Regions from separate parts of the Bacillus sp. CIS52 genome, predicted to be linked through region 1. Evidence: predicted binding sites of a transcription regulator. Region 1 holds the regulator's gene; each other region holds the start of a gene.
The links. The regulator Rex, encoded in region 1, represses fermentation and respiration genes when NADH is low (regulators of the CRP and FNR family bind a similar motif). The targets are predictions, from matches to a motif close to TTGTGAAATATTTCACAA.
Positions count from the first base shown of each region.

Region 2: ACH32G_RS06535 (nitrate/nitrite transporter) is a predicted target of Rex. The motif match lies at 2,680-2,697, and genes of this name have one in related genera.
Region 3: ACH32G_RS05840 (cytochrome ubiquinol oxidase subunit I) is a predicted target of Rex. The motif match lies at 2,456-2,473, and genes of this name have one in related genera.

Region 1 is NZ_JBIUFR010000004.1:264,074-270,406, forward strand. Features, by position in the region: gene ACH32G_RS15765 (CPBP family intramembrane glutamic endopeptidase) at 1-558, shown strand, start outside; gene ACH32G_RS15770 (YdiK family protein) at 555-746, shown strand; gene tatC (twin-arginine translocase subunit TatC) at 785-1,546, opposite strand; gene ACH32G_RS15780 (twin-arginine translocase TatA/TatE family subunit) at 1,553-1,723, opposite strand; gene ACH32G_RS15785 (redox-sensing transcriptional repressor Rex) at 1,742-2,389, opposite strand; gene moaC (cyclic pyranopterin monophosphate synthase MoaC) at 2,386-2,898, opposite strand; gene ACH32G_RS15795 (ABC-F family ATP-binding cassette domain-containing protein) at 3,038-4,966, shown strand; gene tsaD (tRNA (adenosine(37)-N6)-threonylcarbamoyltransferase complex transferase subunit TsaD) at 5,190-6,230, opposite strand; gene rimI (ribosomal protein S18-alanine N-acetyltransferase) at 6,223-6,333, opposite strand, start outside.
Region 2 is NZ_JBIUFR010000001.1:1,362,956-1,369,288, forward strand. Features, by position in the region: gene ACH32G_RS06515 (YncE family protein) at 1-102, shown strand, start outside; partial or broken gene ACH32G_RS06520 (bacteriocin biosynthesis protein AlbG) at 167-377, opposite strand; gene ACH32G_RS06525 (DUF1934 domain-containing protein) at 531-959, shown strand; gene argS (arginine--tRNA ligase) at 956-2,626, shown strand; gene ACH32G_RS06535 (nitrate/nitrite transporter) at 2,760-3,950, shown strand; gene fnr (fumarate/nitrate reduction transcriptional regulator Fnr) at 4,048-4,764, shown strand; gene ACH32G_RS06545 (YwiC-like family protein) at 4,795-5,514, opposite strand; gene ACH32G_RS06550 (Crp/Fnr family transcriptional regulator) at 5,658-6,134, shown strand; gene ACH32G_RS06555 (nitrate reductase subunit alpha) at 6,314-6,333, shown strand, end outside.
Region 3 is NZ_JBIUFR010000001.1:1,229,522-1,235,854, forward strand. Features, by position in the region: gene ACH32G_RS05830 (polysaccharide deacetylase family protein) at 1-679, shown strand, start outside; gene ACH32G_RS05835 (2-hydroxycarboxylate transporter family protein) at 715-2,058, opposite strand; gene ACH32G_RS05840 (cytochrome ubiquinol oxidase subunit I) at 2,561-3,967, shown strand; gene cydB (cytochrome d ubiquinol oxidase subunit II) at 3,951-4,967, shown strand; gene cydD (thiol reductant ABC exporter subunit CydD) at 4,967-6,333, shown strand, end outside.

The DNA of each region.
Region 1 (6,333 bases):
GTTCTCTTAATTTTGAGAACCGCGCCGAAGCAGACATTAAGAAACGGGAAGAAAGCATCCGCCGGCATGTCCGTTCTCTGGGCGGTCGCGGGAATATGGCTCGCTTTATTTTCTCAGGGTATCGCCGGAATGATTGAGCAGTATGTCTTTCACGTGAACAGCGGTTCTGAAAACACGAAAGCCATTCTCAACATTATTAAAGCCATGCCGCTCATGATTATCGTTTCTTCTATCGTCGGGCCGATTCTTGAAGAAATCATTTTCCGGAAGATCATCTTCGGTGTATTATATGAAAAAACGAATTTCTTTTTCGCCGGACTGATCAGTTCCGTCATTTTCGGCATTGTGCATCAGGACCTCACACACCTGCTGCTATATACGGCTATGGGCTTTACCTTTGCGTTCTTGTATGTGCAGACGAAACGGATTATTGTGCCGATATTCGCCCATGTCATGATGAATACCATTGTCGTGGTCATGCAGCTCGGCCCCGCCCAAAAATATATTGAACAGCATAGTGAACAAATGCAATTAATTATTGGAGGATTGTTTGTATGAGGAACCCAATGACTTGGGGCTTGATTTATTTCGCAGTCGGCTGTATCTTTACGTATTTGGCCGCAAGCTCGCCGGGAAGCATGTGGTCTTTTTATTCCATACTGCTGATGGTTTTCGCCGCTTATAATATCAGCATCTCGTTTAAAATGTTCGCTTTCTCATTTAAAGTGAAGAAAAATCAAAAATAAAAGAAAAGCCATTTCTCATCATGGAGAAATGGCTTTTTTTATGCTGATACGTCCTGATCGGATTCACTGCTGCCGGTCTGCCTTTTCCGGTACGCCGCTTTTGAGATCAGGATACTGATCTCATATAAAATGCAAAGCGGAATCGTAATCATCAAGTGAGACAGCAGCTCAGGCGGCGCAATCATCGCGGCGATCACGAGCAGCACAAAATACGCGTACTTCCTGATCTTCGATAAAAACATCGGCGTGACAACCCCGAGCCTCGTTAAAAACATGATCAGCACCGGCATCTGAAACAGCAGCCCGAACGGAATTGTCAGCTGCAGCAGAAAATGAAAGTACTCGCTGATTCCGATCACCTGATTGACATCCAAGTCATTCGAGACCCGCTTCATAAAATCAACGACCAGCGGAAATAAAATATAATAAGAAAATGACACACCGCCGACAAACAGCACGATCGAAATCGGAATATAGCTGAGTGTTACTTTGCGCTCCTTCTCATACAGCCCCGGGCTGACAAACGCCCAAATCTGATAGAGAATAATCGGCGAAGTCAAAATGATGCCGATAATAAACGCGAACTGCAAAAAGATAAACAGCGGATCCGTCAGGTTAAAAGCATTAAGGGTGAGCTCTTTTACTTCATCGGCTTTTTGAAGATACACAATGATAGGTTTTGCCAGAAAAAAGCCGGCAATAAAGAAAACCGTAAAGGATAACGCCACAATCAGCAATCGTTTCCGAAGTTCGGCAATATGCTCCACAAGCGTCATTTGATTCACTCTCATACGCGTCATCCTATCTTACTGTTCTTCTTTCTTTTTTTCCTCTTCTTCACCGGCTAATCCCTTAGTGGCGTTCTTAAATTCACGAAGCGTGTCCCCCGCGGCTTTTCCTAACTCGGGAAGCTTCTTCGGACCGAAAATAATCACCGCCACCACACCGATAACAGCCAGGCTTCCAGGACCGATCATGTGCAGCTCCTCCTTTCGTTATTCAATTTCTTCCAAAACAGAATAATGCTTTAAGAAATAAACCAATGATTGAAGCTCTACAGCTAAATCTATATGATGAATTCGAATGTGATCCGGCACATTCAAACGGGCCGGCGTAAAGTTAAGGATCCCCTTGATTCCGAGCGACACGAGCCGATCGGTGATTGACTGCGCGGCAACCGCCGGAACGGTAAGAATCGCCACGGGTTCATCCTTAATGTGAAGTTCTAAATCATTAAGATCATAGACAGGCACACCGCCTACCTCAGTTCCTATTTTACTCTGATTCACATCAAAAGCCATAGATATTTTTGTGTTATTATTTTTTGTGAAATTATAGTGAAGAAACGCCGTCCCTAAATTCCCGACACCGATCAAAATGACGTTCGTCGTTTCATCCTGATCCAATGTTTTTCTGAAAAATGACAGCAGGTAATCCACATTATAGCCGTATCCTTTTTTGCCGAGCGCCCCGAAATAGGAAAAATCCCGGCGGATCGTGGCCGAATCGACTTTTACCGCATCGCTCAGTTCAGCAGATGAAACGCGCTGCTTTCCTGACGCGTGTAAATTCTTTAAAAAGCGGTAATAAAGCGGCAGCCGTTTTGCTGTCGCCTGCGGAATTTTTGATTGATCCTTGTTCATGATTGGTCCTCCACTTTATACTCAGATGCATCTCTTTTAAAATCACCGTTTTTGCCTCCCGTTTTTTCCATGAGGCAGGTCGGGCCGATGACCATTCCTTTATCCAGCGCCTTGCACATGTCATAAACGGTCAAAGCGCAGACTGAAGCGGAAGTTAGCGCTTCCATTTCCACACCTGTACTCCCTTTCGTTTTTACGCTTGCCTGTATATGAAGAACGGCTTCGGAATCCTTTTCCTCCCAGCCGAATGAAATGTCGACGCTGCTTAAAGAAAGCGGGTGGCACATCGGGATAATCGCTGAGGTCTGCTTTGCAGCCATGATTCCGGCCACCTGTGCGACAGCCAGTACGTCTCCTTTTCCGATCTCGCGGTTTTTGATTCTGCTGTACACGTCATGCTTCATGTGTACGCTGGATATCGCAGCGGCAGTACGGACTGTTGAAGATTTATCGCTTATATCCACCATGCGGGCACGGCCTTCTTCATTAAAATGAGAAAATCCATTCATATTTAAACTCTCCTTACTTCTGATCATACACTATTTTCTCCCTGATGTCTTATCCTATAATGTTCCAATTCTGATGTATTGTTTGCTGACAGCAGGTTGATAAGCTACACTTAACTTATTATAACAGAGGTGAAATAATATGATGATCTTACAAATTAATCAGCTGTCCAAATCTTTTGGCGCTGATCCTATTTTAAACAATATAAAGCTTGAAGTCAGATCTCGGGATCGCATCGCCATTGTAGGCAGAAACGGAGCCGGCAAATCAACTCTCCTTAAAATTATCGCAGGTCACCTTTCATATGAAAAGGGTGAATTAATCAAACCGAAAGAATTAACGATGGGATATCTTGCCCAGCACACAGGCTTGGAATCCCAGCTTACCATAAAAGAAGAACTGCTGAGTGTTTTTGATTTCCTGAAAGCAATGGAAAAAGAAATGCGTTCTATTGAAGAAAAGATGGCTACGGCCGCCCCCGCGGAGCTTGAGACGCTGATGAAAACCTATGACAGGCTTCAGCAGGACTTCAAGGATAAAGGCGGCTATCAGTATGAAGCGGACGTCCGATCCATCCTTCACGGCCTCGGTTTCGGGAAATTTGACGATTCCGTGAAAGTGCAAAGCCTGAGCGGCGGCCAGAAAACAAGGCTTGCACTCGGCAAGCTGCTTCTGACCCAGCCTGATCTGCTTATTTTGGATGAACCGACGAACCATCTCGACATCGACACGCTTACATGGCTTGAGCATTATTTACAGGGATATTCAGGCGCCATCCTGATTGTCTCCCACGACAGATATTTCCTTGATAAAGTCGTCAGCCAAGTGTACGAGGTCTCACGGACAGAAAGCAAAAAATACCTCGGCAACTACAGCGCCTATTTAGAACAAAAAGCTGAGCAGTATGAGAAAAACCTGAAGCTGTATGAAAAACAGCAGGACGAAATCGCCAAGCTCCAAGATTTTGTCGACCGAAATCTGGCCAGAGCATCAACAACGAAAAGAGCCCAGAGCAGACGAAAGCAGCTTGAACGGATGGACGTCATGGCAAAGCCGCTCGGTGATGAAAAATCAGCCGCCTTCCGTTTTGACATTACAAAACAGAGCGGAAACGACGTCCTTCGCGTACAGGATGTTTCCATCAGCTATGACGGCCAGCCGCCGCTTTTGAAAAACCTGACCTTCGGCATTACAAGAGGGGAAAGCGCCGCCCTCGTCGGACCGAACGGGATCGGCAAGTCAACCCTGCTGAAAGCCATAATCAATACGCTCAGTCCGAAATCCGGGTCGATCACGTACGGTTCCAATGTCACAATCGGCTATTATGATCAGGAGCAGGCCGAACTGACCTCATCTAAACGCGTCTTGGACGAGCTGTGGGATGAATATCCGGACATGCCGGAAAAAGAGATCAGGACATGCCTCGGCAACTTTCTGTTCAGCGGAGACGATGTCCTGAAACCTGTCCGTTCTCTAAGCGGCGGTGAGAAAGCAAGAGTCGCGCTTGCCAAGCTGATGCTGCAAAAAGCAAACTTTCTCATCCTTGATGAACCGACAAACCACCTTGATCTGGACAGTAAAGAAGTGCTGGAAAACGCCCTGATCGACTATCCGGGAACGCTGTTATTTGTATCGCATGACCGCTACTTTATTAACAGGATCGCCACAAGGGTGCTGGAGCTGTCTCCGGATCATGCCGAAGAATATTTGGGTGACTATGACTATTACACCGAGAAAAAAGCCCAGCAGCTGGAATTGGAAGAAATGAAACGGCAGGAAAAAGAGCAAGCACAGCCTGCCGGCAAGGTCAAACAGGACACGAAAAGAACATACGAGGAAGAAAAAGAATGGAAAAAGAAAGAACGTCAGCGCCTGAGACGCATTGAAGAAATCGAAGCAGCCGTCTCATCCGCCGAAGAGAAAATCAGCGCCAATGAGGAGCTGCTGTGCGACCCTGACGTGTATCAGGATCATGAAAAGGTACAGACCATTCACACAGAGAACGAAGCTCTGAATCAAGAGCTGGAACGATTATTAGCGGAGTGGGAAGAACTCTCCTCAGAAGAATAGAAAAAGTCAAGCACCTCTTTAAGGGGTGCTTTTTTATCCACAGCTTTTCTCCTTGCCTGCTATTTAAGTAAGCGCTTTATACACACTATCCACAAAATTTTCTGACTTTATCCACTTTACTAACAACTTATAGACCCTTATCCAGCCTGGATTTCTGAATATATTCACAATCCTGTGGATATGTTAGAATTATCTGTTAATAAATTAAAAAAAGCCTCACGTTTTACAACGTGAGACGATCAAAAGATGTTAATTCCAAGCCGGGCTGTCCATTCATATCATATGAACCCCGGATTCCCTTTTCAAAAGCAACGGTTCCGGCAGCCGCAATCATCGCTGCATTGTCCGTACATAAAGAAAGCGGCGGGATAACAAGCTCAGGATCTCCCGGATGGCTGAATTCCTGCTGCAGAGCGGCTCTCAGCCCTTTGTTGGCGGCTACGCCTCCCGCAAGCAGCACTTGTTTAACCCCATATTCTTTCGCGGCCTTAGAGGTTTTTGCCGTCAGTACATCAATGACACTCTGCTGAAAGCTCGCGGCAAGATCCTCAGGAGGAATCACCTCATTTTTTTGCGAGGCGTTATGGAGCGTGTTAATCACGGCTGATTTCAGCCCGCTGAAGCTGAAATTGTAAGATCCCTCATCCAGCCACGCACGCGGAAGCGGAATGGAATCCGTTCCCACAGCAGCCAGCTTATCGATCTGCGGTCCTCCCGGATAAGGAAGCCCCATCGTTCTCGCCACTTTGTCGTAAGCTTCGCCTGCGGCATCGTCCAGCGTTTCTCCGATAACCTCGAATGAACCGTGCTCTTCCATATAAACCAATTCCGTATGTCCGCCCGACACAACCAAAGCAAGCGCCGGGAACTGAAGCTCCCCTACCAGTCTGTTTGCATAAATATGGCCCGCAATGTGATGGACGCCGACTAACGGTATTTGATGGGCAAAACTTAACGCCTTTGCCGCATTGACTCCGATTAACAGGGCTCCGACAAGTCCGGGTCCTTCCGTTACGGCAATCGCATCAAGATCGTCAAAGCCCATCTCCGCTTTTAAAAGAGCTTCCTCAATCACTAGGGTAATCTGCTCCACATGATGTCTGGACGCAATTTCAGGCACGACCCCGCCGAACCGTTTATGGCTTTCAATTTGAGAAGCGACTACGTTAGAAACGATTTCTTTACCGTTTTTTACGACTGAAGCCGCTGTTTCATCACAGCTTGTTTCAATTCCTAATACATAAATATCTTGTTTTTCACTCATGTAATGTCACCCACATTAATAACGCATCTTCCCCGTTATCTGTATAGTATTGTTTTCTGATTCCTCCGGCCTGAAGACCGAATTTTTTATATAAGGATTGGGC
Region 2 (6,333 bases), on a different contig from region 1:
GCGCAGCCCGACGACAATACCGTGACCGTGTACCGCACGAGCGATTATACAGCTGTGACGGTGATCCCGGTTGGCGCGGGTCCATCTGCGATTGCAATGTAGCTTATTTCATAGGTTGAGAGAAGCAGAGCTGCGATAAGACAATCGTTTATAAATAAATGAGCCGAATCAGTAACACCGCGAGTCCCATTAATACGGCAAGGGGCGTGTGAAAGCGGAAAGGGACGGCTTTGACGATTTCGAACACGCAGCGCTTTGACATCGTTGGCATAGCTGCTGCACAATCTATGTTGCCGGAAGTCGCAGCAGCTTCGATGAGACTGTGTGAGTTTCTGAAAAGCTGCTGTCATGTTTTTCACGGATTGGGTGACATAGTGATATGATTTTCTCTTCTTATAAGGAACTGCTTTTTATGAGGTTTATCTTCAAATCTAATGAGCAATGATGGTAAGATAGAAGCAGTTGAAGTTTACAAGCTGAATGATTATACTATTCAAGTCAAAGTGGAATGATGAAAAGGACGTGTCAAAATGAAGCAAGAGACACCGATAACACTCCATGTGAAGTCTGTGATCGAGGATGACGGAAATGAGGAAGTCATCGAATTCCGTACTACCGGATTTTACTATGTAAAACAACAAAAAGTGTATCTATCTTATTATGAAGAACACGACCTAGGCAAAGTAAAAACGATTGTGAAGGTGAGCGAAGGCGAAGTCCTGATCATGAGGTCAGGTGCTGTTAAAATGAATCAGCGTTTCATAACGGGAGCTTCCACAATTGCGAAATATAAAATGTCATTTGGTGAGCTTGAGCTGGAAACAAGCACAAAATCGATTCAATCTGATCTCGGTGAAGAAAAAGGCCGAATCAGCATCGCATATGACATGCATGTCGGAGACGAGCAGCAGCATTTACATAATATGACGATCACGTATGAGGGAGGAACTCACGCATGAACATTGCGGAACAAATGAAGGACGTGCTGAAGGAAGAAATCAAAGCGGCCGTTCTGAAAGCGGGCCTGGCGGAAGAAAGCCAGATTCCAAGCGTACTGTTAGAAACACCGAAAGACAAAACACACGGTGATTATTCCACAAACATGGCGATGCAGCTGGCGAGAATCGCAAAAAAAGCGCCGCGCCAAATCGCCGAGGAGATCGTGGCGTCATTTGATAAAGGAAAGGCTTCCATTGAAAAAATGGATATTGCGGGACCGGGCTTTATCAACTTTTACATGAACAACAGCTACTTAACAAAACTGATCCCGTCCGTGCTTGAAGCGGGTGAACATTACGGTGAGACAAACGTCGGACAGGGCGAAAAGATTCAGGTTGAATTCGTGTCCGCCAACCCGACGGGAGATCTTCACTTAGGCCATGCGCGCGGCGCGGCGGTAGGTGACGCGCTGTGCAGCGTGCTTTCTAAAGCGGGCTATGATGTGAGCCGCGAATACTATATTAATGATGCGGGCAACCAGATTAACAATCTGGCGCTTTCCGTTGAAGTCCGTTATTTTGAAGCGCTCGGTCTCGAAAAACCGATGCCGGAAGACGGCTACCGCGGGGAAGATATTATCGCTATCGGGAAAAAGCTTGCCGAAGATTTCGGCGACCGCTTCGTCCATGAAGAGGAGAGCGAACGCCGGGCATTTTTCCGTGAATACGGCTTAAAGTACGAGCTTGATAAACTCCGCTCCGACCTGGAGAATTTCCGCGTGCCGTTTGACGTATGGTATTCTGAAACGTCACTGTACGAAAACGGAAAAATTGATCAGGCGCTCGAGGCGCTTCGCGAAAAGGGCCATGTATACGAAGAGGACGGCGCGACATGGTTCCGCTCCACAACGTTCGGCGACGACAAAGACCGCGTGCTGATCAAAAAAGACGGCTCATACACTTATCTGCTGCCGGATATCGCATACCATAAAGACAAACTTGACCGCGGATTCGACAAGCTCATCAATGTATGGGGCGCGGATCACCACGGCTATATTCCGCGTATGAAAGCGGCAATTGAAGCGCTCGGTTACGAAAAAGGCACATTGGAAGTTGAAATCATTCAGCTCGTTCATTTATATAAAGACGGCGAAAAAATGAAGATGAGCAAACGTACGGGGAAAGCCGTCACGATGCGTGATCTGATTGAAGAGGTCGGCCTTGACGCAGTCCGTTATTTCTTCGCGATGCGCAGCGCTGATACGCATATGGATTTTGACTTGGACCTTGCCGTATCGACATCTAACGAAAACCCTGTGTATTACGCGCAATACGCACATGCCCGTATTTGCAGCATGCTTCGCCAAGGGGAGGAGCAGGGGCTTAAACCGGCGGCGGATCTTGATTTCAGCCATATTCAATCAGAAAAAGAATATGACTTGCTGAAAACGATCGGCGGCTTCCCTGAGGCAGTGGCGGAAGCGGCGGAAAAGCGAATCCCGCACCGTGTCACAAATTATATTTATGATCTGGCTTCCGCTCTGCACAGTTTCTACAATGCGGAGAAAGTCATCGATCCGGAAAATGAAGAGAAGAGCCGCGCGCGCCTTTCTTTAATGAAGGCGACGCAAATTACGCTGAACAACGCGCTTCAGCTGATCGGCGTATCGGCTCCGGAAAAAATGTAATCATTATGATAGGACAAAGTCTTCGGGCTTTGTCTTTTTTTTGTATATAAAACGTGTGATGTACTTCACAATCCCGCACACCGAGTTTTTGTATGATAAGACTGATATTGAATCAGTGAAAGGGGCAAGCCGAATGATCAATCGTCAACATATTCAATTATCGTTGCAGTCATTAAGCTTAGTGGCGGGGTTTATGGTGTGGGTGCTGATTTCATCGCTCATTTCCCAAATGACATCAGATATTCATTTAACCAAAGGCGAGATTTCATTGGTGACGGCGATTCCCGTTATTCTAGGATCGCTTCTCCGCATTCCTTTAGGGTATTTAACGAACAGGTACGGCGCGAGGCTGATGTTCATGATCAGCTTCATCCTGCTTTTGTTTCCCGTGTTTTGGATCAGTATGGCGGATTCTCTGTTTGATTTAATCGCGGGCGGCTTTTTCTTAGGGATCGGAGGGGCGGTATTCTCCATCGGAGTGACGTCGCTTCCGAAATATTATCCGAAAGAAAAGCACGGTGCCGTCAATGGGATTTACGGTGCCGGAAACATCGGAACCGCCATTACCACTTTTGCGGCGCCGGTTATCGCTCAGGCCGCGGGATGGAGAGCAGCCGTTCAGATGTATCTCGTTTTGCTGGCTGTTTTCGCATTACTGCACGTTTTGTTCGGCGACCGGCATGAGAAGAAGGCCAAAGTTTCCGTGAAAACCCAAATCAAAGCCGTTTACCGAAATCATGTGCTGTGGTTTTTGAGCATGTTTTATTTTATTACGTTTGGCGCTTTTGTCGCCTTTACCATCTATCTGCCGAACTTTTTGGTTGAGCATTTCAGGCTGAGCCCCGCGGATGCAGGGCTGCGGACGGCCGGCTTTATTGCGGTCTCTACGCTGCTCAGGCCAGCGGGAGGATTTCTTGCCGATAAAATGAACCCGCTCCGCATTTTGATGTTCGTTTTCGCAGGGCTTACGCTGTCAGGCGTTATGCTGTCTTTCTCGCCGGCGATCGGCCTCTATGCGTTCGGATCACTGACGGTGGCAGTCTGCTCAGGGATTGGAAACGGGACGGTATTTAAACTGGTGCCTTTCTATTTTTCGAAGCAGGCGGGGATTGCCAACGGTATTGTGTCTGCTATGGGAGGGCTGGGCGGTTTTTTCCCTCCGCTGATTCTGGCAAGTGTATTTCAGGCAACGGGCCAATACGCGATCGGGTTCATGGCGCTTTCAGAGGTTGCGTTAGCCAGCTTTGTTCTTGTGATCTGGCTGTATTGGCAGGAAAGAATGAAAACACATACGGAGAGAAACAGTCGGAGCCTCAATTCATAATGATCCATTCACAAGATTGTTAGTTTTTTCTGGGTGAGTGCAAATCAAGTCACGTTACAATATATATACGCAACGTGACTTTCTTCGAGGTGAGCTCATGAATATTCTCTCTGTCCGAAAATCTGATAAAGAACTTCTTTCCCGTGAACTGCATGAATTGCTGGAATCAATCAGCACGAAAAAGAAAATGAAAAAACACACCTATTTGTTTCAAGAAGGAATGGATGCAGAAGAGCTTTATCTGATTCAATCGGGGCTCATTGAAATCGGCAAGCTGACGTCTGACGGAAAAGACCTGACACTTAGAATCTGCCAGAAACACGATATCGTCGGGGAACTGACACTGTTCACAGAAGAGCCGAGGTATATGCTCAGTGCAAAAGTGTTAGAGGACGGCGAGGTGCTCGTCATTAATAAAAACAAGCTGGAAAAGGAATTGATTCAAAACGGTAATTTGACGTTTGAATTTATGAAATGGATGAGCACCCATCTGAGAAAAATCCAGTCTAAGATCAGGGATCTGCTTCTTCACGGCAAAAAAGGGGCGCTCTATTCCACCCTTATCCGTCTGTCAAACAGCTACGGGGTGGAACGAAGCGACGGGATTCTGATTAACATTGTGCTGACAAATCAGGATTTGGCAAAGTTTTGTGCGGCGGCACGGGAAAGTGTCAACCGCATGCTGGGAGATCTGCGCAAACAAGGGGTTATTTCGATAGACGAAACCGGAAAAATTATTTTGCACAAGCGGGACTATTTACGGTGTGAGATTGAATGTGAAAACTGTCCGCTGGAAATCTGTAATATTGACTGAAAAAACAAGGACAGCCGGTGTCCTTGTTTTTCAATTTGTGATACATATACACATGACGGCGAAAAAGAAGCCGGCATTTGAGATTTCCAGAATGCCGATCGTTTTCGCGGGCCAATTTCTCCCGTGAAAAAACCACGCCCGCAAACTGCTGGGGATAAAAGCGAGAAATGCCCAGCCTGCTCCGAGAAGACACGATAAAAAGGGGAGCAGCAAATGATATCCCCATGAACAGTACGCAAATGTTCTGTTTTTTCTCTCCCGGATGACCGACTTCACATAAAAGGAACTTCCGATAAAAAATAAAGCAGATTGAGAGAGAATAAACCAAGCCCAGCCGTCAAGGGTTCCCGTCCCCAGCCAGCAGCTCGCAAGCCCGCCTGAACAAAAGAACAGAACACCTGCCATATCATTCACGAGCGCCCGTTCGTTTTTTTGGCGGGCATAATGCATATGGATAAGAAACAGCGGCAATAAAGAAAGGCCGACCCAGACGAGCTGCGGTTTATGATAGATAGAAATGATCAAAAAGCAGCATGCCGGAAAACCGTAAATAGATATCCACTTTTGATAGGGGTTGAGCCGTTTCTTTTTCAAGGCGAGCGAAACGGGATAAACCGCCAAGTAAAGGAAAAGCCAGCCCAGAAAGAGCGGAATATGCCAAAAAACCGGGCCTCCTTTGACCATGCCGAGTAAAAACGGAATCAGCAGCATCGCCCATGCGCCGTGCTGATTCGGAATCATCACCTTCATCGAAATCCTCCTTTTATATGTCATTATAAATGCAGGCATCCTCCTGATAAGTGATATTCATCATACAAGCTGTGAAATACATCACTGCCGCGCGGGCTCAATCGGGCTACACTAAAGCTATCAATAGCACAGGAGGCTTTCCTATGAATCAGTGTCACTATTTATTATTTCTGAAACAACTTCCTATGTTTAACGAAGTGCCCCTGTCCATTGTCGAAACTTTGCTGAAAAACGGGACGTTTATCAGCGGCTCATCTGATCAGTCCCCATCCTTTCTTCATTCACAATCCGTTTATATTGTATTAAAAGGCAGTATCCGTTTTAAGGACAGCAGGCTGCCTGAAGGATCGCAAACTGTTGCGCTGTGGGAAAAAGGCGATGTGTTTCCGATTGATGAAAAAGGCGGGCATTCTTTATCGCCTTTTATCTCAGTCAATGCCTCACCGGACATTCTGGCACTACATATTCCATATTCCATTTTTAAGCAGATGATGTCTTACCATCCGCGGCTGCAAATGAATTTTTTGGCGATGCTTCAGCAAAATGTCTTTTGTTCCTATCAGTTGTTTTTGAGGTATCTGCATACATCACGCGATGAAAACGCTGAACCCGGTTCTTAAAGAGGACCGGTTTTTTTCTTTGAAAGAAAACGTCCTGCCATGAACGCCGCCGTCTTTCCTGCTCCTTTGTGTGAATGTTTTGTGAAAAAAGCAGAGTGTGTGACATAGTTCACAAGGAAATGCGCTCTCTCTGTTTATAGTGTACGTAGCATCACCTGACTCGGAAGGAGTGAACGATCATGAAGAAAAAGAAAATGAG
Region 3 (6,333 bases), on a different contig from region 1:
CTGGGTTAAAACGAAGGGAACGGCGAGACTGCCGATTCTGATGTACCACAGCATTTCTGAGGGAAACAGCCTGCGTGTGCCGAAGGAAGAATTCCAGCAGCATATGAAGTGGCTTCATGATCACGGCTATTATACGATGACTCCGGAAGAAGCCTATCTGATGCTGACGGAGGATAGAGAGCCGCGTGAAAAATGCGTTCTGATCACATTTGATGACGGCTATACCGACAATGTGAAAGCGGCGTATCCCATTTTAAAGAAATATAAGATGAAAGCGACCGTCTTCATGATTGGTAACTTTATCGGACATAAAAATCACCTGACTGAGAAGCAGATGAAGGAGATGGCCGCACACGGCATTTCCATTCAAAGCCATACGATGAACCATCTCGAATTGAACGGGCTCACGCCTCAGCAGCAGCGACGCGAAATGGCGGACTCTAAGCGTTTATTTGATCAAATGTTCGGGCAGCGGACGTCTGTAATCAGTTACCCTGTCGGACGATATAATAAGGAAACATTAAAAGCCGCACCTGCTGCAGGCTACCGTATGGCGGTCACGACGGAGCCGGGAGCGGCAACAAGAGATCAGGGGCTTTATGCGCTTCACCGTGTCCGTGTGTCGCCGGGCATGTCCGGTACGGCATTCGGCTCTTATATCCAAAATGTGATGAAATAACAGAGCCTCCGCATATGGCGGAGGCTTTTTCCCGTTTAATAGAATTGATGAAGCAATAGGAGGGTGACGCTCACGGTAATCGCCCCGCCGATTCTGGTCGATACTTGGGCAAACGGCATAAGCTCAAGCCGTTCAGCGGCGCTTAAGATCGCGACGTCGCCTGTGCCGCCCTGACCGGAATGGCAGGCATTGATGACCGCCGTCTCAATCGGGTACAGGTTCAGCCATTTACCGGTCAGAAAACCGACGGCTATCATTGTAATGACGATGGATAAAATGGTAATGATATTGCTGATATTAAAAGCCGCAATCAGTTTGTCCCACGGTGTCATTGAAACGCCGATCGCGAATAAGAGCGGATAGGTCACGGCTGTCGAGAAAAAACGCGAAACGCCGAAAGCTCCGTTTTCAATCGAGGCCGGCGCCAGCCTGAACAGCTTAATAAGCACGGCAAGGACGAGCATCACGACAGGAGCCGGAAGCTGAAAGAAATCATGCGCCAGCATGCCGACCAAATACAGGGAAACCGCTAAAATCCCCCCCGAAGCGAAAAAAGACAGATTAAACGCATTGTCATTGGCCGGCTGTTCCAATGCAGGAGCGGATTGATCAGACTTATCAACCTTCCCGTTGCCCGTCCATTCCGGCTTGCGTTTCCCGATGACGTTCAGCAAACCCGATAACATAATGGCGCACAGGCTGCCGAGCATGATGGACGGCAGCACAAGCGCAAAGGCGTCTCCCTGGGACATCGGCATAATATCGGAGTAGCCGATGGATAAAGGAATCGCGCCCTCGCCGACACCTCCCGCCATAATCGGGACGACAATATAAAGCAGTGTGTGCTGAAAACCGAGCCCGAGCAGCGTCCCGACGCATAAGCCGACGATGGCGGCCGCGATCGAGCCGGCGATCAGCGGAATGAAAATCTTGACGAAAGCTTTGACGAGAGTCTCTCTTTTCATCCCGAGAATACTGCCGACGACGATACCGGCAATAAATAGATAGAGAAAGTTAGAGTTTTCCGTGAATTCTGTTGTTGATGTAATAATGTCTTTCGGAAGCAGGTGGTAGTAGACGACAGCGGACGGAATAAAGGTTGCGAGGATCGCAGGGCCGCCGATGGAACGCACGATCGGAATGGATTTTCCGATCTGGCCGAAGGTAAATCCGAAAAAACTCATGACGGCAATTGATGTCAGGATGTCGCTTTTTACATCGTGTTTCATGACAAACACCGTAATAAGCAAGAAGAGCAGGATATAGATAGGAAGAGGAATAATGCCGATTCTTATATTCATTGCTCTGGCAAACCAATTATCAGTCCGTTGCTGTTTTGGGATTGAATCCGTTTGCAAATTTGGTTGAAGTTCTCCCATGCTTGTTCCCCCAGTCGTTATGTAGTGAAAAATATCCCCATTTAAAGTATACTAAAAAATTTAAATTGTTCATATATTAAGAATTTACTAGAAAACATACTTTCACCTCATTTTCTTTCTTAAAAAGGCGATTTGGCGGCCTTTCCCGCTGAATAAAGCATTTTGTTCGCCACACGAATAAAAAAGAGGTACGATATGGAAGGGACAAAAATCCTAGATGCCGACATAAAATCTCTACAAATTCGACATTAATCGGTCACAATTTCAGCCTATTTTTAGGTATATCGATCTTTTTTTTTAGGCGGAATCGTTGTAAAGTAATGATATTGAATCATTTCTATGACAGCCGGCTGCCCCCCAGGGAGTGCAGGCTGATAATTCATTAGTTTTGACAAATTTGTGAAACATTGAGCAAATATATCATTTCTTGTGAAATACCGAGCAATGGTTTTGTCGTGTTTGTGAAATGTTGAGCAATTTACCAGATTGGAGGAAAAACATCATGAGTGAGTTGGTTTTAGCCCGCATACAATTTGCATCTACAACATTGTTTCACTTCCTGTTTGTGCCTATGTCTATCGGGCTTGTGTTTATGGTTGCTTTGATGGAGACGCTTTATGCTGTCAAAAAACAAGAGACCTATCTCAAAATGGCTAAATTTTGGGGACATCTCTTTTTAATTAACTTTGCTGTCGGCGTCGTCACAGGGATTCTTCAGGAATTCCAGTTTGGATTGAACTGGTCTGATTATTCCCGTTTTGTCGGAGACGTATTTGGCGCTCCGCTTGCGGTTGAAGCGCTTTTGGCGTTCTTTATGGAATCTATTTTTATCGGATTATGGATTTTCGGCTGGGACCGTTTATCTAAAAAAGTGCATTTGCTTTGCATTTGGCTTGTATCCTTCGGGACGATTATGTCATCTTTCTGGATTTTGACGGCAAACTCATTCATGCAGGAGCCGGTCGGCTTTGCGATTAAAAACGGCCGCGCGGAAATGAATGATTTCGGGGCGCTTTTGACAAACCCTCAGCTTTGGGTTGAATTCCCTCACGTTATTTTCGGGGCGCTTGCAACTGGTGCTTTCTTTATCGCCGGTGTCAGCGCATATAAATTATTGAAGAAAAAAGAAGTGCCTTTCTTCCATAAATCTTTCAAGCTTTCTATGATTGTCGGTCTGATCGCCGGTATCGGGGTTGCGTTCAGCGGGCATATGCAGGCTGAGCATTTAATGGAATCGCAGCCGATGAAAATGGCCGCCAGTGAAGCGCTTTGGGATGACAGCGGTGATCCTGCCGCGTGGACGGCTTTTGCGAACATTGATACGAATAAAGAAAAAAACACATCAGAAATTTCAATTCCTTACGCACTCAGCTACTTGGCTTATCAGAAGTTCAGCGGCAGTGTTAAAGGGATGAAAACTCTTCAAAAAGAATACGAAAAAACGTACGGAAAAGGCGATTATATCCCGCCTGTTAAAACGACGTTCTGGAGCTTCCGCATTATGGCGGGTGCAGGCGCGCTTATGATTTTTGCCGCGATTGCCGGCTTTATTCTGAACCGCCGCAAAAAGCTTCATACGAGCAAGTGGTATTTACGGGGCATGATCGCACTGATCGCATTCCCGTTCATTGCGAACTCTGCCGGATGGATTATGACTGAAATCGGACGCCAGCCGTGGACGGTCATGGGGCAATTGACGACCGCACAATCCGTTTCGCCTAACGTAACGACGGGATCTCTGCTGTTTTCAATTATCAGCTTCGGCGTCATGTACTTGATTTTAGGCGCGCTGCTTGTTTTCCTATTCGTTCGTGAAATTAAAAAAGGTGCGGACCATGATGATCACAAGGATGTCCCTGTATCAACAGATCCGTTCAGTCAGGAGGTCTACCATGGGGTCACTTCATGATCTTTGGTTTATACTCGTTTCGATTTTGTTTGTCGGATTTTTCTTTTTAGAAGGTTTTGATTTCGGTGTCGGCATTTCGACCCGATTTCTTGGCCATAATGAATTAGAACGCAGAGTGCTGGTTAACACCATCGGCCCGTTCTGGGATGCGAATGAGGTGTGGCTGATCACAGGTACGGGAGCGATTTTCGCGGCATTCCCGAACTGGTATGCAACGATGCTCAGCGGATATTACATTCCGTTTATCATCATTCTTCTTGCCTTGATGGGCCGCGGCGTGGCATTTGAATTCCGCGGGCAAGTGAACAATCTGAAATGGGTCAAAACATGGGACTGGGTGATTTTCTTCGGAAGCCTTATCCCGCCGTTTTTATTCGGCCTTATCTTTACAAGCTTGTTCCGCGGTGTGCCGATTGACGGACACATGAACATTCACGCAGGTTTTTCAGATATTGTGAACGTGTATTCCGTTCTTGGCGGAGCAGCCGTCACCCTTCTTTCATTCCTGCACGGTTTAATGTTTATCACCTTGCGCACGATCGGTGATTTACAAGAGCGTGCGAGAAAAATGGCAAAACGCGTAATCGGTGTTATCTTTCTTGTTGTACTTGCTTTCTTTGCGATGTCTGCATACGATACGGATATGTTTACACGCCGGGCAAACATCACGATTCCAATATTCGTGCTGATTGTCATCTGCAACGTTCTTGCCATTGTGTTCATGAGCAAGAAAAAAGACGGCTGGGCATTCGGTATGACCGGCGCGGGTCTCGCTTTGACAGTCGCGATGATTTTTATCTCCCTGTTCCCGCGCGTCATGGTCAGCTCGCTGAAAAGCGCGTATGACTTAACAGTAGCTAACGCGTCTTCCGGTGATTATTCACTTAAAGTCATGACAATTGTTGCACTGACTTTGCTGCCGTTTGTCATCGGCAGTCAGATCTGGAGCTATTATGTCTTCCGGAAACGCGTCAGCCATAAGGAGCCTATGACTTATTAATGGGAAAAGACCTGTTTCTTTATAAAGGAATGAAGCGGATTCTTGCGATCATTACGGGATTAACGATCATACAAACGGCCGCCATTATCTTGCAGGCGGAATGGCTGAGCCAGGCGGTAACCGGATTATTTAACGGGAAGCGGATTGCTTCTCTTTATCCGGTTATCGGCTTTTTCTTGCTTGCGTTTTTCGTCCGGCATGCGGTGACAACGGTCCGGCAGAAAATCGTGTACCAATATGCCGCGCAAACCGGCGCAGACTTAAGAAAAAGATTTCTTGAGCAATTGTTCCGTCTCGGCCCCCGCTTTGCGAAAAAAGAGGGGACAGGCCGGATGGTGACGCTGGCGATGGAAGGCATCAGCCAGTTCCGCCGCTACTTAGAGCTGTTTCTGCCGAAAATGGTCAGCATGGCGATCGTGCCGGCTGCCGTTGTCATTTATGTGTTTTTTCAGGATAAAACATCGGCTTTGATTCTGATTCTTGCGCTTCCGATTTTGATTGTATTTATGATCCTGCTCGGACTTGTCGCACAGAAAAAAGCTGATCGCCAATGGAAGTCCTATCAGACGCTTTCCAATCATTTCGTGGATTCGCTCCGCGGACTGGAGACATTGCGGTTTTTAGGATTAAGCAAATCACACAGCAAAAATATTTTTCATGTCAGTGAGAGATACCGCAAGGCGACGATGAGCACACTCCGGGTCGCGTTTTTATCATCATTCGCCCTTGATTTCTTCACGATGCTGTCGGTGGCGACAGTGGCGGTGTTCCTCGGCTTGCGGCTGATAGACGGACAGATTCTTCTCGCTCCGGCATTGACCGCGCTGATTCTCGCGCCTGAATACTTTCTCCCGGTCCGCGAGGTGGGAAATGATTACCACGCGACATTAAACGGGCAGGAAGCGGGAAAAACCATTCAGGCGATTTTGACGCAGCCCGGTTTTAAAGAAGAAAAGCCGCTCGAGCTTGATACGTGGACTGACGGAGATGAATTACAGCTTACGCGTTTGTCCGTCCGTGAATCGATGTCTGAATTTAATCTGTCCTTTAAAGGGAAGAGAAAAATCGGGATTATCGGGGAAAGCGGCGCGGGAAAATCGACTCTCATTGATGTGCTGGGCGGCTTTTTAGAGCCTGCGTCCGGTGAGATCAAGGTAAACGGTGAATCCCGCTCGCATCTGCAGTCGGACGGCTGGCAGAAGCAGCTGCTCTATATTCCGCAGCATCCGTACATTTTTGATGACACGCTTTTGAATAATATCCGGTTTTATCATCCTGATGCTTCCCGTGAGGAAACGGCGCAGGCCGCTGCTTCGGCGGGTCTTTCCGAACTGATTCGTGATCTGCCCGGCGGTCTTGACGGCCG